DNA from 3 places in the Pseudomonas sp. CH61 genome. Region 1 is predicted to be linked to each of the others. Evidence: riboswitches for the same ligand, from Rfam matches in the RefSeq annotation. Region 1 holds a riboswitch; each other region holds the start of a gene.

Region 1 (9,777 bases):
GTTTTCCACCAGCAGGCTAACGCGGTGTTGGTGGGCGTTGTCGAGATAGCGATAAGCGTCGGCGTCGACCACTGAATAATTGCCGTACTCGACCTGCTTCGAGCTTTTGATATCGCGGATATAGCGGATCGCACCGCCAATGCCCCACAGGCGATTTTCCGATTCATAACCCACGCGCGAACGGGCGAAGAAGCTCGGGATGTCATTGATCGTCGCCCCCGTGCGCGATTCGGTGAGGTTGCGGGTCATGTCCGCTTGCAGGCTCCACTGATCGTTGAGCGCCAGTTTGGCGTCGGCCTCGAAACCGCGCATCTGAATCGTGCCTTCACCGTTGACCCACTGAATGCCGTCGAGGGTGATCAGGTCGTCGATTTTGCGTTTGAACAAGGTCACGCTGGCGCTGAATTCGCGATCGAGCAGAAAGCCTTTGTAGTCGACACCGAGTTCAGCGTTGCGGCTTTTTTCCGGTTTGAGATTGCGGTTGCCGATCTCGTCGCCCGGCTCGTTGACGAACAGTTGCTCGGCGTTCGGCAGTTTGTAAGCGCTGCCGTATTGGCCGCGCACCGACCAATTGTCATTGAGGTCATACATCGAAGTGAGCATGCCGACCGTGGCACTGTCGCCGCCGCTCATGGCTTCGTGGCGCACACCGATGCTTGGATGCCAGTCGGGAAGAGCGTCGATCTGCGGGCGCAGTTGCGTGTAGAACGCATGGGCTTCGGCCTTGTCGTTGTCGATGATCAGCACATCGTCCTGGCCCTTGAACCATTGGTTGTCGGTACCGAACACCAACACATGGCCACCGGGCAATTCTGCTTTGCCTTCGGCCTGCACGCCCCAATCGGTGAAGCCCCAATAGTCGTTGTGGTTGATGACCTTGGTGCCGCCGCCGGCGACGTTGTTGACCCGCGTGTAGCGGGTGTCCCAGTCGTTGATATGGCCTTTGACGAAGTAGCTCAGGCGTTCGTTGATGTTCTGCTCGAACGTTGCTGTGGCGATCTGCTGCACGCGGTCGTTGGTGGTCTTGTGATTGTCGATCGGACGGGCGAAGTCGAGATTGGCGTCGGCGTATTGGTAGAACAGTTCCAGCCGCGCATCCTCGCCAAACGACTGAATCGCCTTGCCGCCGAAGGTGGTGACCTCGTAGGCGCGGTTCTTCTCGCTGACGTTTTTCATATCGCGGTTGCGATAGGGCTGGTAACCGTCAGAAACGTTATGGCTGATGTACGCGAGCAAACCGAGATCACCGAAACCGTTCGTGAAGATGTTCTCGACGCGGGCGTCTTCGGTGGTGCCGCCGAAACTGTCGACGCCCAGATTCACCTCGCCGGAGGCTTTGCGCGATTGCGGGCTGCGGGTGACGATGTTGATCACGCCCGACACGGCCTGCGTGCCGAACAACAGGCTCTGGCCGCCCTTGAGCACTTCGATGCGCTCGATGGCGTTGGCCGGCAGGGTGTCCAGATAGAGGCCGCCGTACAGGCGATTGTTCAGGCGTACGCCGTCAAGCAGGATCAACGTGTCGTCGTTGCGCCCGCCCAGCAGTGAATAAGTGCCGTAGTCGAACGGACCGTTTTTCGGTGCGACGTACAGACCGGGAATGAACATCTGCATGACGCGGCTGACATCGGCGCTGGGGCCGGCACGTTCGATCTGTTCGCGGCTGACGATCTCGACCTTGCTGCCGAACTTCGCCATCTCGGCGACGGTGGTGGATTCCACAGACGGTGCAGAAACGATTTGTTGATGGAGTTCCAGCGGCGCGTCGTCGGCCAGTAGCAGCGGGCTGAACAGGCAGCCAAGGAACAGGGTTGGAGCAGAAGTGTTGAAAGGTCGAATCATTGTCTTCTCGAAAAGGATCTTCGCAGAAGAGCATGCAGGAGAAGGCATCGCGCACAGCCAATACCGGCCCATGCCCGCCCACCGCAGGATTTTGCCAAACAAAATTTCAGGCCGGTCTCCGGGCTCGCGCGTATCGAGGCTTTCACCTTCCCATGGCCGTCTGGCCACAGTGGTGTATCGAAAGCATCACGCGCATACCGTTGCGGGGGCAGCACCGGACTTGTTCGAAAAGAACGTACCGGTTTCCCGTTTCACCCCATGCACGGCGGCATGGGACACCTGAAACTGGGCGGCATCTGAACATTCGACAGACCGTTCGTCAACTTGCCGGTGCCGACTCTTGGTCCGCGAATTACCAACTTTGGAAATAACTACTAAGGTCTATAGCGGTCATCACAGCGCAATATCGCGCGGCGTCGACAGGCGTGAGGGATACGCCAGACACGCTGAACAGGGAGGTTTTCATGCAAGGTGCCAGCGGCCATTCTTACGGCGGGCACGCCCCGCATTTCATCCGCAATGCGTTACTGGTCGCCATGGCCAACACCCTGATGCTCGCAGATGCGCAGGCCGCGTGCGGGCCATTGGCGGCGGGTGCCTATAACGTCTCGCAAACCTGCTTGCCTGCCTCCGGTGTCGATGCGTCGATCAGCACTCAGACGGGCACCACCATCAGCACCACCGCCGGCTCCTCGCTGAACAGTCGCGGCAACAATGCCAACACCACGCTGACACTCAGTGGCACCACGGTGGACAGCACACCCCCGACGGCTGCCAACGCGGTGTTTGCCAATGTCATCGGCGCCACTGGCAACGCTAGCCTTAGCGTCAACGGCGGGACCAACACTGTGAATGTCGGCGGCAGTGGCCTGGACGCGATGGCAATGACCAACGCCAGCGCCGGGTCGTCGACGTTTTCAGTGAGTTCCGGTACCACGCTGAACATCCTCAACACCGTGGTCGGCAATGAACACGACGGCATCGACATCAATGCCAGCGGCGGCGGCGCGATCAATCTGAACCATCAGGGCAGCGGCCAGATCACCTTGCTCGGCGGCAACGGTATCTGGAGCAAAGCCACGGGCAGCGGCGAGACCAACGTTAGTGTCGGGAGTGGCGTGAGCATTCTGGTCAACAACGATGATGCACTGTCGGCCGGGTCTCCGATCGGCGATGAAACGTTGCCCACGGCAGGCATTGGCAACCACGCCGGCGTGCATACCCGCGCAGTCAATGGCAACACCACACTGATCAATGCAGCGAACGTTCAAAGCATCGGCATGAACGCGTTTGGTCTGTTCACCGAAGGCGGCAATGGTATTACCCGCCTCACCAACAGCGGGACGCTGACTACCAGCGGCCTCAACGGTTTCGGCATTCGTTCGTTTGCCACGGTCGGCAGCATCGCCATCGTCAACAGTGGCGCTATCACGACGACGGGCGGCGCCGCGCACGGCATCTATGCCAACGACAACGTCGGCGGCAGTGGTTCGATCAGCATCGACAACAATGCCGCCATCAACGTCGGCAGCACGGCCAATACCGCCGGTTCGCGGGCGATCTACGTGATCAAGCGCGGCACCGGTGATGTCGCGATCACCGGTAGCGGCAATATCAACGTCCTCGGCGACATCAACACCACCCGGGCTTACGCGATCATCGTCAGCGCCGAAAACAACAATGTCTTGATCGATTACTCGGGCGATCTGTTCGCCAGCGGTTTCGGCGCGGGCGGCATTCGGGTCGACTCGACCGGGGGTAATGTTCAGGTGAACTATCGCGGCGACCGTATCGAAACCCTGCACAGCAACGCCAACGGCATCTATGCCTCGACGCAGTCGCCGACGGGCACGGTCAACGTCAATTCCGGCGGCACGATCATCACCCACTCGAACGCCGGTTCGGGCGACGGCACGGGCATTGGCGCCTTTGGTATCCAGGCGCTGACGCTGGGCGGCGACGTGGGTGTCGTGTTCAACGGCCCGCTGATCGACGTCAACGGCCAGGGCGCGGCGATTCTGGCCGGCAATGCCTTCAACTCGGGCAGCGGGCTGGGCACATTGAATGTCAGCAACAGCGGGGAATTGATTGCGCGGGGCAATGAACAGCGCGGCATCCGTACGCTGTCGGTCACTGGCGCGCAAAGCGTGGTCAACAGCGGCGCGATCCAGACACTCGGCGCCAGCAACAGTCAGGGCATTCTCGCCGCGGCCTCGGGTGCAGCGGATCTGACAGTCAGCAACAGCGGCGCGATCACCACTCGTGGCATTGGTTCGTCGGCCATCGACGCGTTGACCGAGGGCGGCAGCGCCACCGTGACCAACACGGCAACCCTTCAGGGCGGGCGAGGTGACAGCAGCGGCGTCGCCCTCGGCGGTGCGAGCCAGACGTTGAACAACTCAGGTGCGATCAGTGCGCTGAGTGATGTCGCCGTACGCGCCGATGCGACCACACCGGGCACGACGTTTACGCTGAACAACACCGGGCAAATGACCGGCGCCGTGAATGCCGTCAGCGCGGCCAGTTCACTGGCCAACAGTGGCACCTGGACACTGCGCAACTTTACCGACAGCAGCGGCAGTGGTACTCGCGATACCTGGGGCGTTGCCGTCAGTGATCTCGGCTCATCGGGTGCCAACAGCATCGATAACAGCGGTGTGCTTCGTCTGGCGGCGCAACCGGCGACGGGCATCGTCAACTTCAACGCCAGCGGCGCCTATCTGCCTCTGGGACAAACGGCCAATAGTCCAACGTTGGGCGGTGCCGTGCAGGGGCAGTTGCTCGGTGTGAACCGATTCACCCATAGCGGCACGCTTGACCTCGCCGCCGGCAGCAACACGGTCGGCAATGTGTTGCTGATCAGCGGGGCCAACACCGCTGGCACCGATGGCGGCGGGGTGTTCGTGTCCAATGGCGGCCGGCTGCTGCTTAACACCACGTTGAATGGCGGCGGCACGAACAGTCTCTCCGACATGCTCGTGGTGGATTCGACGACCACCGCCAGTGGCCGCACCACCGGCGTGATCGTGAGCAACGTCGGCGGGCAGGGCGAACTGACTCAGGGCAATGGCATTGCGGTGGTCGAACTGCTCAATAAATCCGAAGCCGCGAGTGACGCCAATGCGTTTCAACTGGCCCGGCGTGTCGTCGCCGGCCCCTACGAATATCGCCTGCAACAAGGTGCCGAGGATGGTAGCGGCAAGGACACCTGGTATCTGCGTTCGGACGCGGTGCCCCCGGATGGCCCTCCGGACGGTCCTCCCGGTCCTGATCCCGATCCATCCCCGGTGCCGAATTACCGCCCGGAAGTGTCGCTGTACGGCGCCGTCCCGGCGCTGGCCCTGGTTTACGGCCGGACGATGGTCGATACCCTTCACGAGCGGGTCGGTGAGGAACGTCTGAATCGCGGTGATCCGTTGCCCAAGGAAGACGAGTCGACCCTGGCGCCGTCGATGGGTTGGGGCCGGGTGATCTACCGCAGCGGCAAACAGGAGGGTGATCGCAAAAACGCTTTGGGCAACACGCCCGAATACAACTATGACCTGACCGCGTTTCAAGTCGGCACCGACCTCTACCGCAAGGACCGGCCCGACGGCAGTCACGAGCGGGCCGGGCTGTCGTTGTCCGCCGGGACCATCGACGCTGGCGTCAGCCACTACACCCGGCGCGCCGCCGGCGAAGACACCTTGCGCGCTTACGGCGTCGGCGCCTACTGGACGCACTTCGGCACCTCCGGCTGGTATCTGGATGGAGTGTTGCAAGTCAACCGCTTCGACATCGAAGCCAAACCCAACGACATGGCCAAACTGAAAACCCGCGGCTGGGGCTACACCGCATCGCTGGAAAACGGCTACCCGTACGAAGTCGACAAAGACTGGTACATCGAGCCGCAATTGCAGGCGATCTACAGCTACGTCGATCTGGACAGCAGTGATGACGTCGGCGCGAAAGTTCGCTTCAAGGACGTCGATTCACTGATCGGCCGCGCCGGCGTGCGCATCGCCAAGGACTGGGACACCGAAGGCGTCGACAAGAGCGCACGGCGCACCAATGGGTGGATCCGGCCGAGTATCTGGCATGAATTCAAGGGGCAGCCGAAAACCGAGTTTTCCTCCGAGTCGGGGTATATCCCGTTCGAATCCGACATTCAGGGCACGTGGGGTGAAGTGAATGTCGGGGTGGATTACCAGGCCAATCAGCGCACCACATTTACCGCGTCGGCCGGCTATCGCCAGGGGTTCGACGGTGACAGCCACGGGTATGACGCGATGTTGGGGTTCAAGATCAATTTCTAGGGCTTTCGGCTCCACCGCAAACCCTTGTAGGCCTTCGCCTGCTCGCGATAACGGTGTGTCAGGTGTTCATTTGCTTCTGACACACCGTTATCGCGAGCAGGCGAAGGCCTACATTGAATGGCTTGCTGACGCTCGGCCCTATATCCTTCACGCCTGTTTGAAGGATTGAATTAGGGAAGAATTGCATGCCGTTCAGGGTGATGGTGGTCGGTGGCTACGGAAATTTCGGCAGCATCGTGTGCAGACATCTGGCGCTGATGCCGGACATCGGCCTGGTGCTTTCGGGTCGTGACCCGCGCAAATTGCAGCGCAAACTCGATGAGTTGAACAGCCAATCGGGTAACGTCTGCGAAGGCTGGTGCGGTGATGCCATGGGCAGCGAATTCAAAGCCGCATTGCGGGCGATGAATATTCAACTGGTCGTGCACACCGGCGGGCCGTTTCAGGGGCAATCCTATGCGCTCGCCGAAAGTTGCATCGACGCCGGTGTGAATTACTGCGACCTGGCTGACTGCCGCACGTTCGTCAACGGCATTCACGTTCTCGACGCGAGAGCGAAGCAGGCCGGCGTGGCGATCCTCAGCGGTTGCAGCTCGGTGCCGACGTTGTCGTCGGCAATCATCGATGAACAGCGTCAGCGTTTTTCCCGCATCGACTCGATCGAACACGGCATTTCCTCATCGGCGAAAATGCCGGGCTTGTCGACCATCGAAGGTGTACTCGCTTACGCCGGCAAACCGATCAAGCAACTGAAAAACGGCAAGGTGCATGAAGTGTCCGGCTGGCTGGACCTGACCTTGCGCAAAATGCCGCAGATGGGCACGCGGCTGCTGGCCAACGTTGATGTGCCGGACATGGACATCTTCGCCGGTCGTTATGGCGCGCAGACCCTGAAGTTCAAGGCTGGCGCCGGGCTTAAACTTGGCGGCGTTGCCAACGGTCTGCTGGCTCAGGCGCTGAAAGTCGGACTGGTGCGCGACCATGCCCTGTGGGCTGCCAGGCTGCATCGACTGGGCACGCGGTTCGAGCGTTTCGGCGATGGCAAAAGTGCGATGTACATCGACGTGCAGGGCCTCGGCATTGACGGCAAACCGCTGTCGATGACCGCGCAACTCACTGCCCTGAACGACAAAGGCCCGGAAATCCCCAGCTGCGCCGCCGTGGCACTGACGACAAAAATGGCTTCAGGCTACGTGCCGGCGGCCGGCGCCCGACCGTGCGTGGGCGAAATCAGCGTCGCCGAGTACATGGCCGCGATCAACGATCCTGACAACCTGAGTCTGGCCGTGCAGTTCTCGGACGGGCAGCGCTGACATGCTCTACCTGTGCCTGAAGTACCTGCACATCATCGCCGCGATCTTCCTGTTCGGCTTCGGCATGGGTTCCTACCTCTACCTGATCGCCGCCAGTCGCACGCGCAACCCGCAAGTGATTGCCCACGTTGCGCGCATGGTCGTGGGCTTTGACACCTGGATCACCACGCCGGCCGGGTTCGTGCAGATCATCACGGGGTATCTGCTGATGCGCCTGTCGGGGCTGAGCATGAGCACCGAGTGGGTGCTGACCTCGCTGATCATCTTCTTCTGCGTCGGCTCGCTGTGGTTGCCGGTGTTGCTCCTGCAGAAGCGGCTGTGTGTGATGGCGACGAGTGCGAGCGAAGTGGGGGCGGGGCTGGATGAGCAGTATCAAGCCGTCTACCGGAAATGGTTCTGGATGGGTGTGATGGGTTTCGCCGGAATGTTTGTCATCGTACTGATGATGGTCACGAAGATGACGCCGGTGCAGTTGTTTAACTTTCTGGTGTAGGTGCGGTGGCTTTCAGGAAGCGCTGTTCATGATCAGGGTTCGGCAGCAGGCAAATGTCGTACTTGCCGAACAGCCGATAGCGGTTCAGCGCAATGCGATCGTAGGCCCAGTCGCGCAGTCCACGAGGGAATACGCGCAGCAGGCGCAATGGCTGCCAACGGGCGGGTAGTTGGCTGATGACTTCGAGGAACGCGTCCGAACGTTCCCAGTAGTGACGATCACGAATAACGGCCATGGTGTCGAATTGATCTATGGGCAGGCCGGCCCACGCGAGCAACGCCTGCCCCTCTGGTGACTGCACCGCTGCCAGACGTACGCGATGTTGATGATCGTGGCGAATCAAAAAACGCGCCCAGCCATTGCAGAGTTTGCACACGCCATCGAACAAGACCACGGATTCGCCGGGGTTGAGGAACGGGGCGGGGGTCGGTCGGTTTTTTTCGGAGGGCATAGGGTTTGTGTTCGAGAGGTCGGGTGTTGCGATCATAGCGCCGCAAGCAGTTGTTCGCGAATAACTGCCTCAGGCAGAGCCGTGGATATAAGGGACAGACCCCGTTTAGACGCGTGATCTGCCTCCCGACGATGTCAAACCGCTGCTTCACCCCCGTGAATGTCCCTGACTCGATCCTTGGAACCGGCCCGAAGCGTATGCCGAAACTTCAACGCCGGCCGCTCGACGCAATAGTAGGAAACACCACTCAACAAGAATGACAGCACCAATACCGTTGCAATCCTGGCCCAATCGAATGAGGTGATCGGCCAAAAGCCGTGCAGGAAGTAAATCACCATGAAGTGATTGAGGAACACGCCGTAGCTGATGTTTCCCAGAAATTCGTCAAACCGGTGAAATTTCAGTTTTGTCAGCCAGTACACGGCAGGGATGCCCAGGGCAATGCCTGCGGCCACTTCGGCGTTGAACGGTCGGCGGTCGATCCAGCCCGCCATGATCGCCACGACGATCATGGCCGCCGCCACGGCGGTGCCTGTGGCGATTGCCAGACCCTTCGCCTGCGGTTTGTAGAGGTAGCTGCCACACAGGAATATAAACAGGACGCCCGGCAACAGGCGGTAGCCGTAGTAGTCGGTGTTGATGAATCCAAGACCGCGGGAATGAACACCGCGACGGACAACGCGAAAGCAACGCCCCGTGCTCGGTAGATGAGCAGGAACGGGATCACCAGGTAGAAGCACACCTCAAGCCCGAGCGACCAGGCCGGAGGCAAAATCCACGTTCCGCTCGCGCCGAACATATAGAAACCGAGGGGCACGATCGCGAGGTTCGCGGCGATGTTTCTGAAGGTCAGTTCGGCCCACTGTGGCGTGCCGGGCAGCAGGAAGTAGATCACCGCACAAGAGACGAAGAAATAGAACAGGAATTGCGGATAAAGACGCAAGGCTCGGTCCAGGTAGAACCGGCCGACTTTCTCGGGGGCCTTGTAGTTGCGCTCGATCAGTGAGGTCATCACGAAACCACTGATGAGCAGGAAGGAAATCACGGCAACCACTCCTGGGTTGAACCCCATGAACGTCTTGCCCATATGCGAAACAGCGACCAGGACGGCCAAAAGCAAACGGAAGGCTCCCACGTGTATCCCCAAACGACCTTGTAGTTATGGCGGGTAAATTACGATGGTTTTTGGGGGGATGACAGGTTTTTCTCTGCGCTCGGGGCTAGGGAATTTCAGGATTTCGGAGAATGCGGGATTTATGCGAGTCATTCGCAGTGGGCGAGAGCGCTCGGCACGGAACCAAGCGCTCAGGGTAGGGCGGGACACTTACGGCTCCACCCTGACGTTTCAGCCTTTGTTTGCGTTTAGCTTGCGCAGTTCTTCGT
Region 2 (9,777 bases), 760 kb from region 1:
GGGTGGTTATGGGTCAATGGGGTTGGGGTTTGGTTATGGGGGCATATCCGTTGCTGCGGGTGCCGCCGCTGCCGGTTTCGCTCTTACAGCGACTCACTTTTCCAGACGCCGAAAAGTAAGCAAAAGGCTTTGCCCCGGCGTACGGCACTTCGCTGAGGCTCAGTGTTCCCTCGCTACGGTGTCCATCCGGGGGCATCGCCTACGGTTTGCTTCGCTGCACCTCCTCTCGATGAATGCGGCTTCGCCGCACGGCGCTACGCGCCTAACCCCCGGATGAACACCTACGCTCGGCCTACCGAAGGGGCAAAAGATCAAAAGCCGAAGCAAGATCAAGAGCCAGATCAAGAGCCCCTCACCCTAGCCCTCTCCCGGAGGGAGAGGGGACTGACGGTGGTGTTTGGGAGAGTTACGCCGACGTGCAATACCGCGTTGAACTCAGGCTCAAAAAAGCAAAAAAATCGGGCCCCTATCCATGAGGTTAGAGGGACTGATCGGGGTGTTTGGGAGAGCTACGCCGACGTGCAATACCGAGTCGAACTCAGATTTTGAAAAGCCCACAAATCGGCTCCCTCTCCCTCGGGAGAGGGCTGGGGTGAGGGGCAAATCCACCACAAAACCAAAGTCCAACACCCGCTCCTCACCACTCAATAGGCCGAGTGTCAGCTCGCCTGCTTTTGATCTTGGAGCCCGTCGGCAGGCTGAGTGGAGGGATTGATCCGGGGGTGGGAGCGCAGCGACCGTTTGGCGCAGCCAAACACAGCGGGAGTAGGTGCAGCGAAGCAAACCGGAGACGCTGCGCCCGGATCGATCCCGGAGCGAAGGAACCCCGAGCTTTAGCGAGCGGGCCGAACGTCAGGGCGAAGACCTTTTGGTTACTTTTGGGGCGTTTGCCAAAAGTGACCCGCCGTAAGGGCGGAACCGTAATCAGCAACACCCGCAGCAACGGATAAGCCCCCCCACAAAATTGACTAAAATCCCCAACCCATGCTCTCCTACACAACTTGTTACGGGTGCCCTTCACAGGGTGAAACGGGAAACCGGTGAATCATGTGCTTTACTCAAGCCCATGTCAGTCCGGTGCTGCCCCCGCAACGGTAAGCGAGCGAAGCGTCAAAACCACTGTGTCAGCAAGACATGGGAAGGTGACGCTTGCAGGTCGGCCTGACGCCAACCCCTCGTGAGCCCGGAGACCGGCCCGCAACACACAGCCCGCACCTCGTGCGTCGCTGAACATAACAAACCCGCGGTGGGCGGGCGCTGTTCGAACCTCTGCGAGCCCGACCCGCAGGGGTTTTCATGCGCTCGATTCACCCACTGACATTCCAGAGGGAAGCGCCATGTCGATCATCAGCAGCACCGGCAGCAACACGGACAAAATTTCCAGCACCGCCACCCTGAGCCAACGCCTGAGCGCCGCGATCTTCGCGTCGATCCTTGGTGCCAGCCTGGTCTACTTCGCCGGTTTCTCGCACATCGAAGCGGTGCACAACGCCGCCCACGATACCCGCCACAGCGCCGCGTTCCCGTGCCACTGAGACCTGTCGACATGATCAAGCGTATTGCGCAAACCGCAGGTTTCACCGGTCTGCTGGCCGCCCTGCTCCTCACCCTGCTGCAAAGCTTTTGGGTCTCGCCGCTGATTCTGCAGGCGGAAACCTTCGAGAAGTCCGAGCCGGTGGCGGTTCACGAACACGCCGCTGGCGTGGCTGCGCACACCCACGACGCCGAAGCCTGGGAGCCGGAAGACGGCTGGCAGCGCGTGGTCTCGACCACAGGCGGCAATCTGGTGGTTGCGGTGGGTTTCGCCCTGATGCTCGCTGGCCTCTACACCCTGCGCGCACCGACCAAAACCTCGCAAGGCTTGCTCTGGGGCCTGGCTGGTTACGCGACATTCGTACTGGCACCGACGATGGGCCTGCCACCCGAATTGCCGGGCACTGCCGCTGCTGATCTGGCTTCACGCCAGATGTGGTGGATCGGCACCGCCGCTTCGACCGCTGTCGGCCTGTCGCTGATTGCATTCAGCCGCCACTGGCTGATGAAAATCCTCGGCGTGGCCATCCTCGCCGTGCCGCACGTGATCGGCGCACCGCAGCCGGAAGTGCATTCGATGCTCGCGCCGGAGGCATTGGAAGCCCAGTTCAAAATCGCTTCGCAGTTGACCAACGTGGCGTTCTGGCTGGCCCTGGGCCTGATCAGCGCCTGGTTGTTCCGCCGCAAAAGCGCTGGCCAATACCACGCATGACCGATGACAGCGCAGCGCCGACCTTCGTGGTCGGTCTGGGCTGCCAGCGCGGCTGTCCGGCCAGCACGCTGCGCGCGTTACTCGACCAAGCCTTACAGGCGCACCGCATAGAGCTTGAAACGGTCAAGGCGTTGGCCAGCATCGACCTCAAGCGCGACGAGCCGGGCCTGCAAGAACTTGCCACTCAGTTGGCTTTGCCCTTGCTGTATTTCAGCAGTGAAGAACTGGCCAGTTATCAGCAACGACTCAGCCACCATTCGCAGATCGCCTACGAACGCACCGGTTGCTACGGCGTGGCAGAAAGTGCAGCGTTGGCACTCGCCGAACAGCTGATTCAGGCACCGGCAAAACTGCTGATTTCCCGGCAAAAATACGCTCAGGCCACGTTGGCATTGGCCGGCGCGGCGTAAAGTCCCGATAATCCCCGCCATCGATCATGAGCAATCTTCATCTGAAGCGTTGCTGCGCCTCTTTTCCAAGGATTTAAAGATGACCGTCTACTTCATCGGCGCCGGCCCCGGCGACCCGGAACTGATCACCGTCAAAGGCCAGCGGCTGATCCGCAGTTGCCCGGTGATTATCTATGCAGGCTCGCTGGTGCCGGCGGCGGTGCTCGACGGCCATCAAGCCGAGACGGTGGTCAACAGCGCTGAACTGCATCTGGAGCAGATCATCGACCTGATCAAGACCGCGCATGCCAAGGGCCAGGATGTGGCGCGGGTGCACTCCGGCGACCCGAGTCTCTACGGTGCGATTGGTGAGCAGATTCGTTACCTGCGTGAGCTGAATATTCCGTTCGAGATCATTCCCGGGGTGACGGCGACGGCAGCCTGTGCCGCGTTGCTCGGCGCGGAACTGACGTTGCCGGACGTCTCGCAAAGCGTGATTCTGACCCGTTACGCCGACAAGACCGCCATGCCGGCAGGCGAAGAACTCGGCAGTCTGGCGCAGCACGGCGCGACCATGGCGATTCATCTGGGCGTCAACCATCTGCAGAAGATTCTGGCGGAGCTGTTGCCGCATTACGGCGCGGATTGCCCGATCGCGGTGATTCACCGGGCGACGTGGCCGGATCAGGATTGGGTGGTGGGGACGCTGGCGAATATCGCTGGGAAGGTCGAGGCCAAAGGGTTTCGGCGTACGGCGTTGATTCTGGTGGGTCGCGTTTTGGGCAGTGAGGTGTTTAGCGAGTCATCGCTGTATCGCGCCGGGCATGCTCACCTCTACAGACCATAAATTGGAACGCGGAGCGTCCCGGGCTGCATTCCCACGCAGAGCGTGGGAACGATCAAAGGCCCCTTCGCGAGCAGGCTCGCTCCCACATTTGATCGCATTCCAAAGGTGGGAGCGAGCCTGCTCGCGAAGGCGTCAGTACATTTCACCCATAAAAAAACGGCGCTCACGGGGCGCCGTTTTTCATGTCCGCAGCGAACACCTTAGTAGTAGGCGTTTTCTTTCTGCGTGTGGTCGGTCACGTCACGAACGCCCTTCAGTTCAGGGATGCGTTCGAGCAAGGTGCGCTCGATGCCTTCCTTCAAGGTCACGTCCGCCTGGCCGCAGCCCTGGCAGCCGCCGCCGAACTGCAGCACGGCGATGCCGTCTTCAACCACATCGATCAGGCTGACCTGACCGCCGTGGCTGGCCAGCCCCGGGTTGATTTCGGTTTGCAGGTAGTAGTTGATGCGCTCGTTGACCGGGCTGTCGGCGTTGACCATCGGCACTTTGGCGTTTGGCGCCTTGATGGTCAGTTGGCCGCCCATGCGGTCGGTGGCGTAGTCGACCACGGCGTCATCGAGAAACGCTTCACTGAAGTGATCGATATAAGCGGTGAAGCTTTTCAGCCCCAGCGCGGTGTCTTCAGGTTTTTCTTCGCCCGGCTTGCAGTAGGCAATGCAGGTTTCGGCGTACTGGGTGCCAGGCTGGGTGATGAAGACGCGGATGCCGATGCCCGGGGTGTTCTGCTTGGAGAGCAGATCAGCCAGGTAATCGTGGGCGGCGTCGGTAATGGTAATAGCGGTCATGGAAACTCCTCGCAGGCTTGGGCGCAGTTTACGCCAATCGTTGCGCCGGACAAAGTCCTAGTATTTTTGTCGGGAAAGATTCTCGTCCGCCCCGCCGTCGATCCGCGCCTTGAGCCAACGATAGCTGCGTTTTTCCACCCATTCGTAGCTCAACCAGGAGCCAACGCCGATGGCCAGCGCACACACGACAAACAACAAATACGGGTTGATAGCGTAGCGCCGGGCCAGATAACCGCCCGCCGACAGCACCAGAACGTGCATCAGATACACCGAATACGAGCAATCGCCGAGCAGTTTCAGGACCCGGCTGCGCTCGACATAACGCTCCAGTGAAATACACGCCATCACCAGCACCGCACTCGGTACGCCCCAGTTGAGCAGCCTGGGCGCCGGTGCCCAATGATAAATCGCCAGCAACGCCGCGATGATGGCTGCCAGTGGCAGCCACAGTCCCGCGCCAATCCAGCCCCGGCGATAGAGCATGCCGATGCCAATCCCCAGCAGAAACTCATAAACAATGTCCGAACGATAAAACTCGCTGATCCAGCCAAACCCGGTCCAGGCCTGACTCACCGCAAACAGCAGCGCCGCGACTACCAGCAGGCGCACCTGCAGACGGAACAGCAACGCCCAAGCGAACAACACGTAAAACAGGATTTCGTAATTCAGCGTCCAGCCGACATTCAGCGTCGGATAGAGGCCGTAGCCGCCGGGGTTCTCAGTCGGAATGAACAGCAACGACAGCAGCAAATGGCTCCAGTCCACAGACTGATCCGGCAGCAACGGCTGGGCGAACACCACCAGCAGCGCCATCAACAGCGTGTACAGCCAATACGCCGGGACGATGCGAAACAGCCGATACAACAGAAAACGCGCGGGCGGCAGCGGTTTGTTCTCGGTCGAGAGGAAAATCACCAGACCGCTGATGACGAAGAAGATATCGACGCCTACCGCGCCCTTGTCGATGAACAGCTGCCCGATTGGCCCGCGTGCTTTGAAGTCAAAGAAAATCTGCATGAAGTGGTGGCAGACCACCGTCCACGCGGCCAGCGCACGCAGGGCTTGCACTGAAATCAACATCGGCCGCTCCCGTCCACAATTCCTGAAACCACCGCAGATCCCTTGTAGGAGTGAGCCTGCTCGCGATGGCGGCGGCACATTCAACATCTCCAGTGCCTGATTCTCCGCTATCGCGAGCAGGCTCACTCCTACAGGGGTTTTGCAGTGTCGCTTGAAGTTGGGACAGCAGCCTCGCCTCAAACGATCAAAGATTCTCGTAGCGATTCATGTCCAGCACGCCCTCTTCCACCGGTTCGGTTTCGTGGATGTACTGACTCAAATCGTGGAAATAGAACCAGAATTGCGGATGACTGCGGCGGATCCCCCAGCGTTCGACGATTTTCTCGAAGCGGTTCGCATCCTTGGCGTTTTCCATTGCATCGACAAACGCCGGCACCTGATCGGCCGGGACATTAAAGATGAAGTTCGGATAGCTGCTGAGCACGCCCGGGTAAATGGTCAGCGTATCCAGCCCGGGCTGATAACGCCGTGACTCGCCGAGCAGGAACGCCACGTTACTGTGCGCGCGGTTGCGCAACAGGCTGTAGACCTCGCGTTTGCCGCTGGCGGTTTCAATGCGCAGCATCGTCGCTTCCGGGAGCTGATCAATCACCTTCAAACCGGCGGCCGGGCGCGAAGTCAGTCGGCTCAACGCCTGTTCGGCATTTTGCAGCGCCAGGTCGATATTCGGCCGCGAGCAATAAGCGCCATCGCAACGGTTGATCGGATCGGGCCGCGCATTGAGATCGCCGTAACGCGCCAGCAATTGCATGGCGAAGTCGTATTTCGGGTCTTTCTCATCGAGCTTCAACGCGGTCGGCTTATCGTCGTCAATCGCCTCGTAATCGAGCCACATCTTGAACTGGCCACCGCTCTGGTACCAATCGTCGAGATAGTCTTCGCGCGAATCAGCGGGCATCAGGCGCAGGAAGTTCTGCTCGGCGCCGTTGCGGATCAGGTCGAAATACAGACGGGTTTGCGCCTGATGGGAGACGTTGCCGAACACATCGAAGTTGACCGCCAACTGGTAATAGGTGCGTTCCAGCAGCGGATAGTCAAACAACCACATCGTCTGCGGCACCTCGCCAATCAGGCCTTTGGTCACCGAAGCGCTGTCGAAGTGGCGAAAAATGCTCAGCAGCGCGTTGTCATTGCCGGCCCACAGGGTCGACCAGCTCGGCGCGGGGAGATCGGCGTAGCTGTCGCGGCGCAGAGCCTCATATTCATTGCGCTTGTCGCGGTAGTTGCGCCACAGGCTCAACACGCTGCCGACATCGTCGTTCTGCCCCGGCATGGCCAACAGCGGCGTGGCCTGGCCGCGATAGTTCGGGTCGGTGATATAGAGGTCGTGTTCCGGTGCCTGGAACAGTGCCCAGAAGTTATCGCGGATCACGTCGGTCGCAATCTGTCCACGGCACACCGGGCCGCGAATAAACGTGCGGACGAAGTATTCGGCGTTGTCGAGCATGAACTGGTAACGCGCCTGCGCCGGAATCGCTTCGAACGTCGCGAAGGGATTGGCACGGCTCTGCGGGCCGTAACCGGGCAGCGCATTAACCTGCCAGTTGCCGCTATAGAACAGGCTTTTCACCCGCGCCATCTTCGCCGCGCTCAGCGGATAGGTGATGTGGGTTTTATGCACGATCACACCCTGCACCGGCCACAAACGGTAATACACCTGAGTGCCCGGATCGTCGTTGGGGCGGCGAGTGGCGATAAGGTCGATCGGCTGCCCGCTCGGTGTGCGCGAACGCACCCACTGGAAGTAATGCCCCGGCTCGCCATCCTTGAAATAGATGTGCGCGAGGTACAAGTGCTCGTAAAGCCAGCGTCCGACCAGACTCTGCCGGGCGCCGGGAGTATTAAGCAGATTTTCCCACTGGACGATTTGCAGCGCCTCTTTCGCGCTCGGCGCCAGGCCTTGTTCGTCAATCGGCGCACCCGAGGCCAGCCAGCGCTGCAGCGTCTGATATTGCTGATCGGTCAGCCCGGTCACCGCCAGCGGCATGCCTTCTTTCGGATGGGCACCGGCGTAGCCCTCAAACTCGGCCGGCAGCGAGCACATGTTCTCGCGGTTCAGGCCCAGCACAATCTCTTCCGGGAGTTTGGCGTTGGGCGTCAGCGGCGTCTTGTGCCCGAGTTCGAGCATGCGCGCCATCAGCGCCGCCTGACTGCCTTGGGCATCGAGCACCGAATAGAAGTCTTTCTGCTGCCAGGCACGTTTGCCGAAGGCGTCGTAAAACAGCCGAGTGGTCGGTGCCGCTTGTGTGCGCTCGCCATCGTAAACCGGCATCTTGCTGGCGCCACGGGCCGCGCCCTCGCCACTGCCCAGGTTGAGCTGACAGGCAGAGTCGTAGCACGCATGGCAGGCCACGCACTTCTCGGTGAAGATTGGCTGGATGTCGCGGACGTACGAAATCGACTGAGAAATGCCCGGCACAGTCGCTGGCTCTTGCGCCACGGCGCCCCAGCTGAGAAACAGCAACACAAAACCAATGACGCGGTAAGACATGCTGCTGATCCCGATTGTAAAAAAACGCCGCGATTCTACAGTATGACGCCCGTACCAACATGAGCGATATTCATGCAAAAGCCCCACATGCTCCAAAAGCGCACAGGTTTGCTATGATCCCGCTCCTTCGTAATGGTCTTTCCGAGTAGTCCAAATGTCCGATCGCAGCGTCCGCCTTCAAGCTCTCAAGCAAGCACTCAAAGAGCGCATCCTGATACTCGACGGCGGCATGGGCACGATGATCCAGAGCTACAAGCTCGAAGAACAGGATTATCGCGGCAAACGCTTCGCGGACTGGCCGAGTGACGTCAAGGGCAACAACGACCTGTTGGTGATCACCCGTCCGGACGTGATCGGCGGCATCGAGAAAGCCTATCTGGATGCCGGCGCCGACATCCTCGAAACCAACACCTTCAACGCCACGCGCATTTCCATGGCCGACTACGGCATGGAAGAACTGGCCTACGAACTAAACGTAGAAGGCGCACGTCTGGCGCGCAAGGTCGCCGACGCCAAGACCGCCGAGAACCCGGACAAGCCACGTTTTGTCGCCGGCGTGCTCGGTCCTACGAGTCGCACCTGCTCGCTGTCGCCGGACGTCAACAACCCGGGCTACCGCAACGTCACCTTTGATGAATTGGTGGAAAACTACACCGAAGCCACCAAAGGCCTGATCGAGGGCGGCGCCGACCTGATCCTGATCGAAACCATTTTCGACACCCTCAACGCCAAAGCGGCGATCTTCGCCGTGCAAGGCGTGTTCGAAGAGCTGCACATCGAACTGCCGATCATGATTTCCGGGACCATCACCGATGCCTCCGGCCGCACACTGTCGGGCCAGACCACCGAAGCGTTCTGGAACTCGGTGGCGCACGCCAAGCCGATTTCCGTCGGCCTCAACTGTGCGCTCGGCGCCAGTGAGCTGCGTCCATACCTGGAAGAGCTGTCGAACAAGGCCAGCACCCACGTTTCCGCGCACCCGAACGCCGGCCTGCCGAACGAATTCGGCGAGTACGACGAACTGCCGTCGGAAACCGCCAAGGTCATCGAAGAATTCGCCCAGAGCGGCTTCCTCAACATCGTCGGCGGCTGCTGCGGCACCACGCCGGGCCACATCGAAGCCATCGCCAAAGCCGTCGCCGGTTATGCGCCACGGCAGATTCCGGACATCCCCAAGGCCTGCCGCCTCTCGGGTCTGGAGCCGTTCACCATCGATCGCAGCTCGCTGTTCGTCAACGTCGGCGAGCGCACCAACATCACCGGTTCCGCCAAGTTCGCCCGTCTGATCCGTGAAGACAACTACACCGAAGCGCTGGAAGTCGCCCTGCAACAGGTCGAGGCTGGTGCGCAGGTGATCGACATCAACATGGACGAAGGCATGCTCGATTCGAAGAAGGCCATGGTGACCTTCCTCAATCTGATCGCCGGTGAGCCGGACATCTCGCGCGTACCGATCATGATCGACTCCTCTAAATGGGAAGTGATCGAAGCCGGCCTCAAGTGCATTCAGGGCAAGGGCATCGTCAACTCGATCAGCATGAAAGAAGGCGTCGAGCAGTTCATCCACCACGCCAAACTGTGCAAGCGCTACGGCGCGGCGGTGGTGGTGATGGCGTTCGACGAAGCTGGCCAGGCCGACACCGAAGCGCGCAAGAAAGAAATCTGCAAACGCTCCTACGACATTCTGGTCAATGAAGTCGGCTTCCCGCCGGAAGACATCATCTTCGACCCGAACATCTTCGCCGTCGCCACCGGTATCGAAGAACACAACAACTACGCTGTGGACTTCATCAATGCCTGCGCCTACATCCGCGACGAACTGCCGTATGCGCTGACCTCGGGCGGCGTGTCCAATGTGTCGTTCTCGTTCCGTGGCAACAACCCGGTGCGCGAGGCGATCCACTCGGTGTTCTTGCTGTACGCGATCCGCGCGGGCCTGA
Region 3 (9,777 bases), 970 kb from region 1:
AGGCTGACACCGTTGAGCAACTCGGCGCCGCGCACCTTGAAGGTCAACCCGGAACAACTCAGAACACTGCTCATCGTGCAGATCTCCGGCCCACCAGAATCAGGGCAAATACCGGCGCACCGACCAGTGCAGTAATCACCCCGACTGGAATCACCTGACCCTTGATCAGCGTGCGCGACAGCACATCAGCGGCAATCAGAAACACCGCGCCGCCCAACGCACTGGCCGGCAGCAGGCGTGCATGACCGGTGCCGAGCAACAGCCGCGCGGCGTGGGGAATCACCAACCCGACAAAACCGATCGAACCGACAATCGACACCATCACCGCCGTCACCAGCGCCGCGCAGCCAATCAGCAGAATCTGCACACGTCGCACCGGAATGCCGAGGGATGCCGCCGAGTCCGCGCCAAAGGTAAACGCATCCAGCGCCCGGCGATGCCACAGACACACGACCAGTCCCAACACGGCCACCGGCACCGCCAGCCACACCGACGGCCAGCGCACGCCGCCGAGATTGCCCAAGAGCCAGAACATGATCCCGCGTGCCTGTTCAGAGCTGGCCGAGCGGGTGATCAAAAACGCAGTGAGCGCATTGAACAGTTGCGAACCGGCGATCCCCGCGAGAATGATTTGCCCGGTACCGCTGGCCGAACCGCTGACCCGCGCCAGCAGAATCACCAGCACGAACGCCGTGACCGCGCCGGCGAAGGCACCGACTGACAGCGAGATCATCCCTGCGCCAACCCCGAGCAGCGCCACCATCACCGCTCCGGTCGAGGCGCCGGCAGAAATCCCCAGCAGATACGGATCGGCCAACGGGTTGCGCAACAGCGACTGCAAAATCACCCCGCACGTCGCCAGACCGGCACCGCACGCCGCCGCGACCAGTGCGCGGGTAAGTCGGTAGTTCCAGACGATGCCTTCATCGATAGGATCCAGCGCGTATCCGGCGCCCCACAATTTGTTCGCCAGCACTTGCATGACCACGCCCGGCTCAATCGAGGTCTCACCAATGGCCACGCCAGCAACCACTGCAATCAACAGCGTCGCCAAGGCCAGCAACGTACGGATCAGGCTGGCACTCATTGCGACAGGTCATAGCCGTTGATGGCCGTGGCCAGTTGCTCGATGCCGTCGAACATGCGCAGGCTGGCCTGCATGGCCATGGCGTCAAGAATGATGATGCGGTTGTGTTTCACCGCGTCCATATTGCGCGTCACCGGGTCGCTGCGCAGGAAGGCGAGTTTCTTTTCATAGTCGTCAGCGGGGAAGCGCTGACGGTCCATGCGCGCGATGACGAGGAAGGTCGGATTGGCTTTGGCGATGGTTTCCCAGCCGACCGTTGGCCACTCTTCATCGGACTGCACGACGTTGCGCACGCCGAGGGTGTCGAGCATGAAATCAGGAATGCCTTTATGTCCGGCCACGAACGGCTCGATGTCCATTTCGGCGCTGGAAAACCAGACCAGCGCGCTGGCATCCTTCAGCCGTTTGCCCTGGGCGGTGGCAATCGATTTGGCGAGGCTGGCCTTGAGTTGGTCGTTGAGCTGCTGGCCACGCTCCTGCACATCAAAGATCTGCGCCAGTTGGCTCACGCTTTTGTAAATCGTCTCGATGCGAAACGGTGCCAGTCGCGTACCGTCGGCGCCGACCAAGTTGTCCTTGGCTTCGCAATCGGAGGGCAGCAGGTAGGTCGGAATCTTCAGCTCATGAAATTGCTCGCGGGTGCCGACCGCGCCTTGCGGGCCGACCATCCATTCCAGCTCCACGGCGACCAGTTCCGGGCGCTTGCCGATCACCGATTCGAAACTCGGTTCGTTGTCAGCCAGACGCTCGATCTTGTCGTTCTGCGCCTTGTACTTGTCCAGCACGTTGTTGAACCACAGCGACGTGCCGACGACTTTGTCGCCCAGGCCCATGGCGTAGAGCATTTCCGTGCCGGCCTGGCCGATGGTCACGGTGCGCGTCGGGGCGTGCTGGAAGGTCAGGCTGCTGCCGCAGTTTTCGACGGTCAGTGGATAGACAGTCGAGGCCGCCTGCGCCATGGCGCCAAGGGTCAGGCCGGTGATGAGGGTGGCGATGCGGGGCAGCAGCATGGGGCAGTCTCCGAGGGAACCGTACGGGGAGCGGGAGAGTACGGTCTGGAAACACACCATCGAACGCGGTCAGGAAAACAGCGCAAGGCCGGGCAGCCAACGAAGACGCGCACGGCACGATGTCCTTCCCGGACACCCCGCCGGTTAGTAATCACTGTGCCGGCAGGTCTCCTGACTGATGCGTCATCGCCTTGCTCCAGCCTTCCCGGGATTTACCCAGTGGCAGTCGTGGAGCAGGCTCGGCACCTACAGTTGCGGGGGCAGTTCCGATCAATGCTGTGCAAGCACCTCGGATTCCCTATTAGTCCCCTTCGGGAACCGACGGCGGCATGGTAGTCGATCGAGCCGCTGAAGGGGAGACGAATCTGCCGTGGCGAGGATCAGTGTTGGCTCATCAAACCGTGCAACACGCCCAGACGCAGGCCCGGTTCGGAGGGCAGCATTTGTGCAATGCCGAACACTTTGAATGCCGCGAGCATCAACACCAGACCGCCGGGCAGAATGCTCTGGCGGTGTGGTTGCAGACCGGCGAGCTTGAGCTGTTGCACGTTGTTCACTTTCAGCAAAAGCAGCGACAGGCGCAGCAGCCCGCCATAGGTGATGCCGTCCTGACCGAAGTCGTTGAGGCGATTGGCCTTGAGCACTTTGGCGAGCATGCGCGCAGTGCCGGACGAACCGATGGTTTGCTGCCAGCCCTGCGCACGGTAGCGCCGGGCAACCTTTTCAAACTGCAGGATGGCGAAGCGTTCGGCCTCCTGTAGCGCGCCGGCAGACACGTCACCGCCACGAAAGAAGCGCGTGCTCAAGGTGCCGCTGCCGATGGCAATACTTTCGGTGAGCAATGGTTGTGAGCCTTGGCCGAGGATCAGCTCGGTGGAGCCGCCGCCGATGTCGACTACCAGGCGCAGGTCTTCAGCGCTCGGCAAGGCATGGGTCACGCCGGCGTAGACCAGCCGCGCCTCTTCATGGCCGCAAATGACGTCGATGGGAAAGCCCAGATGCCGCTCTGCACTGGCGAGAAACAGTTGCGCATTGTCGGCCTCGCGCACTGCGCTGGTTGCCACCGCACGGACTCGGCCGGCCTCGAAGCCGCGCAGCTTTTTGCCGAACCGCGCCAACGCCTGCCAGCCGCGATCCAGTGCCAACGCATCCAGCGCGCCACCGTCAAAACCTTCAGCGAGGCGCACCGGTTCACGCAGGGTTTTCACTTCCTGAATCTGCAAGCCTTTGCGGCTGCGCACCGACTGGCCGATCATCAGGCGAAAGGCATTCGAACCCAGGTCGATGGCGGCAAACAGCGAGGCGTCGTCTTTCATGGGAGTCCTTGCAGAGCGTCCGTCGCGAGGCTCAAGACGGTTTGCGAGGATTCTGCCGTGATCTTGATGACATCCTGATGACGGGGCAGGGGCGGTTCAATGAATTTAGGGCTGTCATGACACTGTCATTATCCGGCGTCTATGCTGAGGCCAATACATCGCGTGTTCTTAAAGTTTTTGCTGCCGGTTTTGGCAGCTTTTTTTTGCCCGCGATTTGGCTGTTGATCGTTCCCACGCTCCGCGTGGTAATGCCTCTAGGGACGCTCCGCGTCCAGTGACGCGGAGCGTCACGGGCTGCATTCCCACGCAGAGCGTGGGAACGATCAGGGGTAGGGGTTACTCAGCAGGCTTGTGGGGTTTCGCCCCGGGCCAGACGCGCATTGATGTCTTCGATCACTTCAGGCAACTCGGCGATGGTGTCGATCAGATAATGCGGGCGCGAAGGCGCGAACATCTTGCCGATCCGCGCACGTTCTTCCGCCAGTCGATCCGACGGCAATGCCTTGTATTGCTCATAGGTCAGGCCCAGCGCGTTGCCGGAACAGGTCAGCGCCACCGTCCACATGCCTGCACTGCGCCCTTCGAGAATCCCCGGCCAGGTGTCGTCAACCTTGACGCACGCGGCCACGTCATCGATGCCCAGAGCAATCACGTTAGCCAAGGCCTGCGCCGGATAGGGCCGGCCATTCGGCACCTCATCGGTGGCGACGACATGGTCAGCGACGTAGCCATTTTCCCGCGCCAGTTCGACAACCTTGGCCATCACCACCGCTGGATAACCCGAGCACGAACCGATTTTCAACCCCTTGTCGCGCAACGCCGCAATCGCTTCGAGCGCACCCGGAATCAACGTAGAATGCAGGGCGATTTTCTCGATTTGCAACGGCATGAAGCGCTCGTAGATCGCCGTGACATCGTCGTCACTCGGCAAGCGATCAAACGCTGCACGATAACGCTCGGCAATCTGCGGCAGGTTGCACAGGGTGCGGATGTGATCCCACTTGCCCATGCCCATCGGCCCGCGCGCTTCTTCCAGCGACACGGCGACGCCGAACTCGGCAAAGGCCTCGACGAATATCTGCGTCGGTGCAAACGAGCCGAAATCGACAACGGTGCCGGCCCAGTCAAGGATCGCGGCTTGCAGGTGAGTCGGTTGTTGGTACTGCATGGTCAATCTCCGTTTTCAGGTAAGCGTGGGCCGTCCCTCGGCAATGAGGTAGGCGGTCAAGGGGCAGTGCTGATCAGGTCAGCGGTGGATTTGCATCAAACAGTTCGGCAATCACTGGCCGGTTCCGACGGATGCCGAGGCAGCACAAGTGGTATTCGATAAAGAACGGGTGGTCGACAAACGTAATGGGCGTGGTGCCCGGGGTTTCGGCGTACTCGACGGCCGAGACGAAACCGATGCCGATGCCTTTGACGATGGCGTGCACGATGGCTTCGCGGCTGTTGAGTTGCATGACGCAATCGAGCTCGATATCGAGGCGCTTGCAGCTTTCTTCCACCAGTTGCCGGGTGCGCGCGCTGGATTCGCGCATCACCCATTTTTCGCCGCTGATTTCACTGATGTGAACCTGCGCCTGGCGGGCCCACGGATGGTCATCGCGGACCACGGCGATGATCGGATAACGGTGATACAGCCGCGTGTGGAAGCGCTCATCGAATTCCGACAAGGCCAGGATCGCCACATCGATATCGAAGTTGAACAACCGCGCCAGGGTGTCCTTTTCCGAAGAAAATGAAGTTTCCAGTTCTATATCCGGGTGGCGCTGCATCAGCTCATACGTCAGGTTCATCGCAATCGGCGGTGACACCGCGCCGAGGCGCAACATGCCGGTCTTGCGCTGCTTGAAGCTCTGCAACAGTTGCACGGCTTCATCCTCCTGACCGAACAGGCCCTGGGTGATGGCGTAGAGCTTGTGTCCGGCGGCGCTCATTTCGATGTAGCGGCCACGCCGATGGAACAGCTCCACCGAGAAAGTGTTCTCCAGTGCGTTGACCTGCTCGCTGACGGTCGGCTGGCCGACGCTGAGGTACTCGGCTGCGAGAGTGAAACTGCCGGTTTTGGCCACCGCATGAAACGAACGCAACCACTTGTGATACTGGTACATGCAAGCCCCGTCAGCGTCGAATGGACAATGCCACTGCCGCACTGCACAGGCAGGCGCTGGTGACCACTATGAAGATCAGAGACGTATTTGCCGTGGTGTCAAGCAGACGCCCGATCAGTGGCTCGGCCAATCCGGCGAACAGGTACGAGGAAAAGTTCATGATTCCGGTCGCTGTACCGGCGCGTTTTGCCCCCACCAGATCGGGGCACAGCGCCCAGAAACTCGAGGCCGGGCCGTAGACGAAGAAGCCGCAAAGGAACAGTGCCACCAGGCCGATGACACTGTGCGGCGGCAGGCTCCACATCCACAGGCTGGTGGCGGCGCCGAGGAACATATAGAGCATGATCGCCAGATACCGCTTGGAGCCGAACAGTTTGTCCGACACCCAGCCGTTGCTCAGTGCACCGACCGCCATGCCGACGGGGAGGGCGACGGTGATCCATTTCGGATCGATCATGCCGTCACCGCTTTTCCAGTCCGCGCCGAGAAAGTGCACCGGCACCCAGACGATCAAGCCGTAGCGTGCAGCGTTCTGAAAACCCAGTGACAGCGCGGCGATCAGCAGCCGGGGATTTTTCAGCACGGCTTTGTAGCGTTGGGCCGAGGACTCGACTTCGCCCTGCGCGGCTTCCTGATGCTTGTCGTCAGCGTTGGCCACACCGGTATCGCCCACCGGCTCGAAGCCCAGATCCTGCGGGCGTTCGCGGGCAACCAGATAGAAAATGATCCCGCCGGCGAGCATCAGCAGCACCGGCAAACGGAAGATCCAGCGCCATTCCAGTTGCAGCACTTCGAGCACGACGATGGAAGTGACGTACGACAGAATCGACGCGCAACCGGCGGCGAAAGTGTAGAAGCCATAGACCTTGCCGCGCTCGCCCGCCGCCCACCAATTGGCAATCAACCGACCGCCCGGCGCCCAGCCCAAGGCCTGAAAGTAGCCGTTGACGCCCCACGGCAGAATCAGGCTGGTGAAACCGCTGGCAAAACTGGTCACCCAGTTGGCACCGCACGACAACACCGCACCCAACGTCATGATGCGCCGGCCACCGAATTTATCGGCGAGGTTGCCGTTGATGGCCTGACCAATCGCGTAGGCCCAGAGCATCGCCGCAGAAGCCCAGCCGAGGGTTTCCTTGCTCAGGCCGAACTCGGCCTGAATCCCCGGAATGGCAAAACCGAAGGTCTGCCGCCCGGTGTAGAAAAACAGGTAACAGAACATCGCCGCCAGCAGCATGCGCCACTGGGCGACCCGGAACGAGGCAGAACGTACGGCGAGACCAGGCATGGTTTGGGCACGATTCATGATCTTTTCCTTATTGTTGTCGGTTCCCGTCGGTTGTCGTCGGCGGGTGCACTCTTTTTCGGTGCGGCAGGAAATCACCGCGGCTGTATGCCGCTGGCGGTGCTTGGATTACTCGGGTGTCATCAGGCGTCAGGCGGCTTGCGAACCGATGAAGTTCTTGCCGCGCGCGCCCTGCATCGCGAGGTGGATGATGTCTTCGGCATCCTTGGCCGAGACACCGTAATCGGCAAACTCGGTCTTCACTCCGAGGCTGTGCAGGAACTCGCGCAACTGCTGCTGGGCTTTGCCCAGGTCCGCGCCGAACACCCGTTGCAAGGTACGGTCGCGAGTGGCGTCGTGACCCCAGGCCAAACCCAATACCAACGGCAAGGTGAAGGAGCAGGCGATGCCGTGGGGCAAGCCGTGACGCAAGGTCATCTCATAGGAGATCGAATGCGCCAGCGCGGTTTTGGTGTTGGAAAACGCCAGCCCGGCCTTGAGCGCAGCGAGTGCCATGCGGCTGCGCAATTCGTGACTGAAGAGGTCTTTGTGCAGGCGCGGCAGGCATTCGAGAATGTCCTCGATCGCGGAAATCGCGAAGGTGTCGGAGACCGGGTTGGCGTTGACGTTCCAGATCGCCTCCAGCGCATGGGACAGCGCATCGAGCCCGGTGGACACGGTCACGCCGGCCGGTACGGTGAGCATCAGTTGCGGGTCGATGATCGCCACGCGAGGCCACGTGCAATCCAGATGCAGCGAGTATTTTTTCTGGCTGGCGCTGTCCCAGATCGTCGCCCACGGCGTGACTTCGCTGCCGGTGCCGGCGGTAGTCGGCGCGGCGATCAGTTGTTTGCAACGGGCCGGGGTGAACGGTTTGCCCGTGGCCAACAGCGCCAACAGTTCATCGAAATGCCCGGACTCAGTGCCGACGATCAACGCCTTGGCGGTGTCGATGGCGCTGCCGCCACCGACCGCGAGCACCACATCGCAATCGCCGGCCTGCTGCCAGAACTGCTCATAAGTGCTGCGTAGGTGAGCGACGTCCGGGTTGGGCTGAACGTCTTCGACAATGTAGATCAGACGCTCGCCGAGCAACGCTTGCAGGCGATCGACCAGCCCCAGCCCACGGGCTTCAGGGAAAGTGACAAGGGCCACGGTTTGCTGTTCGGTGATGGCAGCGAGGTCTTGCAGGCTGCCCCAGCCGAAACGGGTATCGACGGGGTTCTGGAAGCGGGCAGACATGGTGAATCCTTATTGTTGTTGTCGTGTGGCGCCATACTCAGCGCCCGTCGACAACGGCTCAAATCGATAAATAGCAGGTTTGAATCGGTTCAGCCGATAGCAGCTTTACGCTAGTGCGCCGAACCGCTCTGGATCGCCGCGCGCAGGCGGCTGGAGATGGCATCGGCGACGATCACCATGAAGGTAATGACGATGATGCAAGTCGCGGTTTCCGGGTATTTGAATAGTTTCAGGCTGCTCACCAGTTCGAAACCCAAGCCGCCGGCGCCGACCATGCCCAGCACGGTGGCCGAGCGCAGGTTGACTTCGAAGCGGTACAGAATCACGGCAATCCACGCGGTGATGACCTGTGGCAGCACGCCAAACACGATCACCTGCAGCGGCCGCGCACCGGTCGCTTGCAGCGCTTCAATCGGGCCTTGGTCGATCTCTTCGATGCTCTCGGCGAAGAACTTGCCGAGCATGCCCAGGCCATGCAGCGCCAGCGCCAATACACCGGGGAACGGCCCGAGCCCAACCGCCGAGACAAAGATCAGCGCGAGGATCAGTTCGTTGATGCTGCGGGTGAAATTCAGCGCCTGACGCGTGGTGTGAAATACCCAGCGGTTGCGGCTCAGATTGCGCGCGGCGAGGAAGGACAGCGGAATCGCCAGCAACACGCCGAGCAGGGTGCCCCAAATGGCGATCTGCAAGGTTTCCACCGCTGGCGCGAGCAGACGCGGAAGAATGCTCAGATCCGGTGGGAAGGTGCGCGAAAGGAAATCACCGATCTGCGGCAATCCCGCTGCCAGTTCACCAAGGCTGAGCTGCGCACCTTGCGCGCTCCAGTTCAGCGTCCACAGCACAATCAGGACGATGCCGGCAGTGGTCAGCCAGCCACGTGGGCCACGGGGCCGGTCGCCGACCCACTGATAGTTTTGCGATGACATGCTCAGGCCCTCGAGGCAGCGCGGTAGGACAAGGTGGGCGTGGGCACGTCAGCAGAGGATTGCGCCGATTGCCCCGGATAGATTCGCGCCAGATCCGCTTCGGTCATGCTCGACGCTTTGCCATCGAACACCAGGCTGCCGTGAGCAAGGCCGACCACGCGGTCGCCAAACTCGCGGGCGTATTCGACCTGATGCAGGTTGCACAGCACGGTGATGCCCAGCTCGCGAGTGGCATCGCGCAGATACTGCAACACCAGTCGCGCGGTTTTCGGGTCGAGGCTGGCGATCGGTTCATCGGCCAGAATCACCTGCGGTCGTTGCGCCAAGGCGCGGGCGATGCCGACGCGCTGCTTCTGCCCGCCGGACAATGAGTCGGTGCGCTCGCCGGCCTTGTGCGCCAGCTCGACGCGCTCCAGGCATTGCATCGCCAGCGCCACATCGTCACGGCGGAACAGTTGCAGAATCGAGGCGAGGGTACCGACGGAACCGAGGCGACCGGTCAGCACGTTCTTCAGCACACTCAGGCGCGGCACGACGTTGTGGTGCTGAAAAATCATCGCCACTTCACGGCGCAGAACGCTGGTATCAGGGCAGGTGAGGGCGTCGATGCCGGCCACGCTCAGCGTGCCGCTGTCGGCCTGCGCCAGACGATTGATGCAACGCAGCAAGGTCGATTTACCGGCGCCTGACTGACCGAGTACCACGACGAATTCGCCCGCAGCGACTTCCAGGTCGATACCGCGCAGCACCGGGTTGCTGCCGTAGTGTTTGGTCAGTTGGCGGATGCTGATCATTTC

Evidence for each region. Region 1 has a riboswitch for cobalamin ahead of AC5SEM_RS12865 (TonB-dependent receptor plug domain-containing protein). Riboswitches for the same ligand answer to the same signal wherever they lie in the genome.
Region 2: another riboswitch for cobalamin. It lies ahead of AC5SEM_RS09535 (CbtB domain-containing protein); the one in region 1 lies ahead of AC5SEM_RS12865 (TonB-dependent receptor plug domain-containing protein).
Region 3: another riboswitch for cobalamin. It lies ahead of AC5SEM_RS08485 (ABC transporter substrate-binding protein); the one in region 1 lies ahead of AC5SEM_RS12865 (TonB-dependent receptor plug domain-containing protein).

Annotation. Positions count from the first base shown of each region.
Region 1 is NZ_CM182098.1:2,870,044-2,879,820, reverse strand. Features, by position in the region: gene AC5SEM_RS12865 (TonB-dependent receptor plug domain-containing protein) at 1-1,842, opposite strand, end outside; cobalamin riboswitch at 1,935-2,140, opposite strand; gene AC5SEM_RS12860 (autotransporter outer membrane beta-barrel domain-containing protein) at 2,307-6,137, shown strand; gene AC5SEM_RS12855 (saccharopine dehydrogenase family protein) at 6,323-7,450, shown strand; gene AC5SEM_RS12850 (DUF2269 family protein) at 7,452-7,943, shown strand; gene AC5SEM_RS12845 (thiol-disulfide oxidoreductase DCC family protein) at 7,927-8,394, opposite strand; partial or broken gene AC5SEM_RS12840 (acyltransferase family protein) at 8,529-9,529, opposite strand; gene AC5SEM_RS12835 (hypothetical protein) at 9,740-9,777, opposite strand, start outside.
Region 2 is NZ_CM182098.1:2,111,359-2,121,135, reverse strand. Features, by position in the region: cobalamin riboswitch at 992-1,213, shown strand; gene AC5SEM_RS09535 (CbtB domain-containing protein) at 1,338-1,535, shown strand; gene AC5SEM_RS09530 (CbtA family protein) at 1,547-2,245, shown strand; gene AC5SEM_RS09525 (cobalamin biosynthesis protein) at 2,242-2,655, shown strand; gene cobM (precorrin-4 C(11)-methyltransferase) at 2,735-3,481, shown strand; gene nfuA (Fe-S biogenesis protein NfuA) at 3,682-4,266, opposite strand; gene AC5SEM_RS09510 (acyltransferase family protein) at 4,324-5,346, opposite strand; gene AC5SEM_RS09505 (fatty acid cis/trans isomerase) at 5,531-7,837, opposite strand; gene metH (methionine synthase) at 7,992-9,777, shown strand, end outside.
Region 3 is NZ_CM182098.1:1,897,024-1,906,800, forward strand. Features, by position in the region: gene AC5SEM_RS08475 (ABC transporter ATP-binding protein) at 1-74, opposite strand, end outside; gene AC5SEM_RS08480 (FecCD family ABC transporter permease) at 71-1,075, opposite strand; gene AC5SEM_RS08485 (ABC transporter substrate-binding protein) at 1,084-2,097, opposite strand; cobalamin riboswitch at 2,242-2,435, opposite strand; gene AC5SEM_RS08490 (Ppx/GppA family phosphatase) at 2,478-3,413, opposite strand; gene phnX (phosphonoacetaldehyde hydrolase) at 3,754-4,581, opposite strand; gene AC5SEM_RS08500 (LysR substrate-binding domain-containing protein) at 4,655-5,524, opposite strand; gene AC5SEM_RS08505 (MFS transporter) at 5,535-6,830, opposite strand; gene psrA (iron-containing alcohol dehydrogenase PsrA) at 6,960-8,051, opposite strand; gene phnE (phosphonate ABC transporter, permease protein PhnE) at 8,162-8,980, opposite strand; gene phnC (phosphonate ABC transporter ATP-binding protein) at 8,983-9,774, opposite strand; gene phnD (phosphonate ABC transporter substrate-binding protein) at 9,771-9,777, opposite strand, start outside.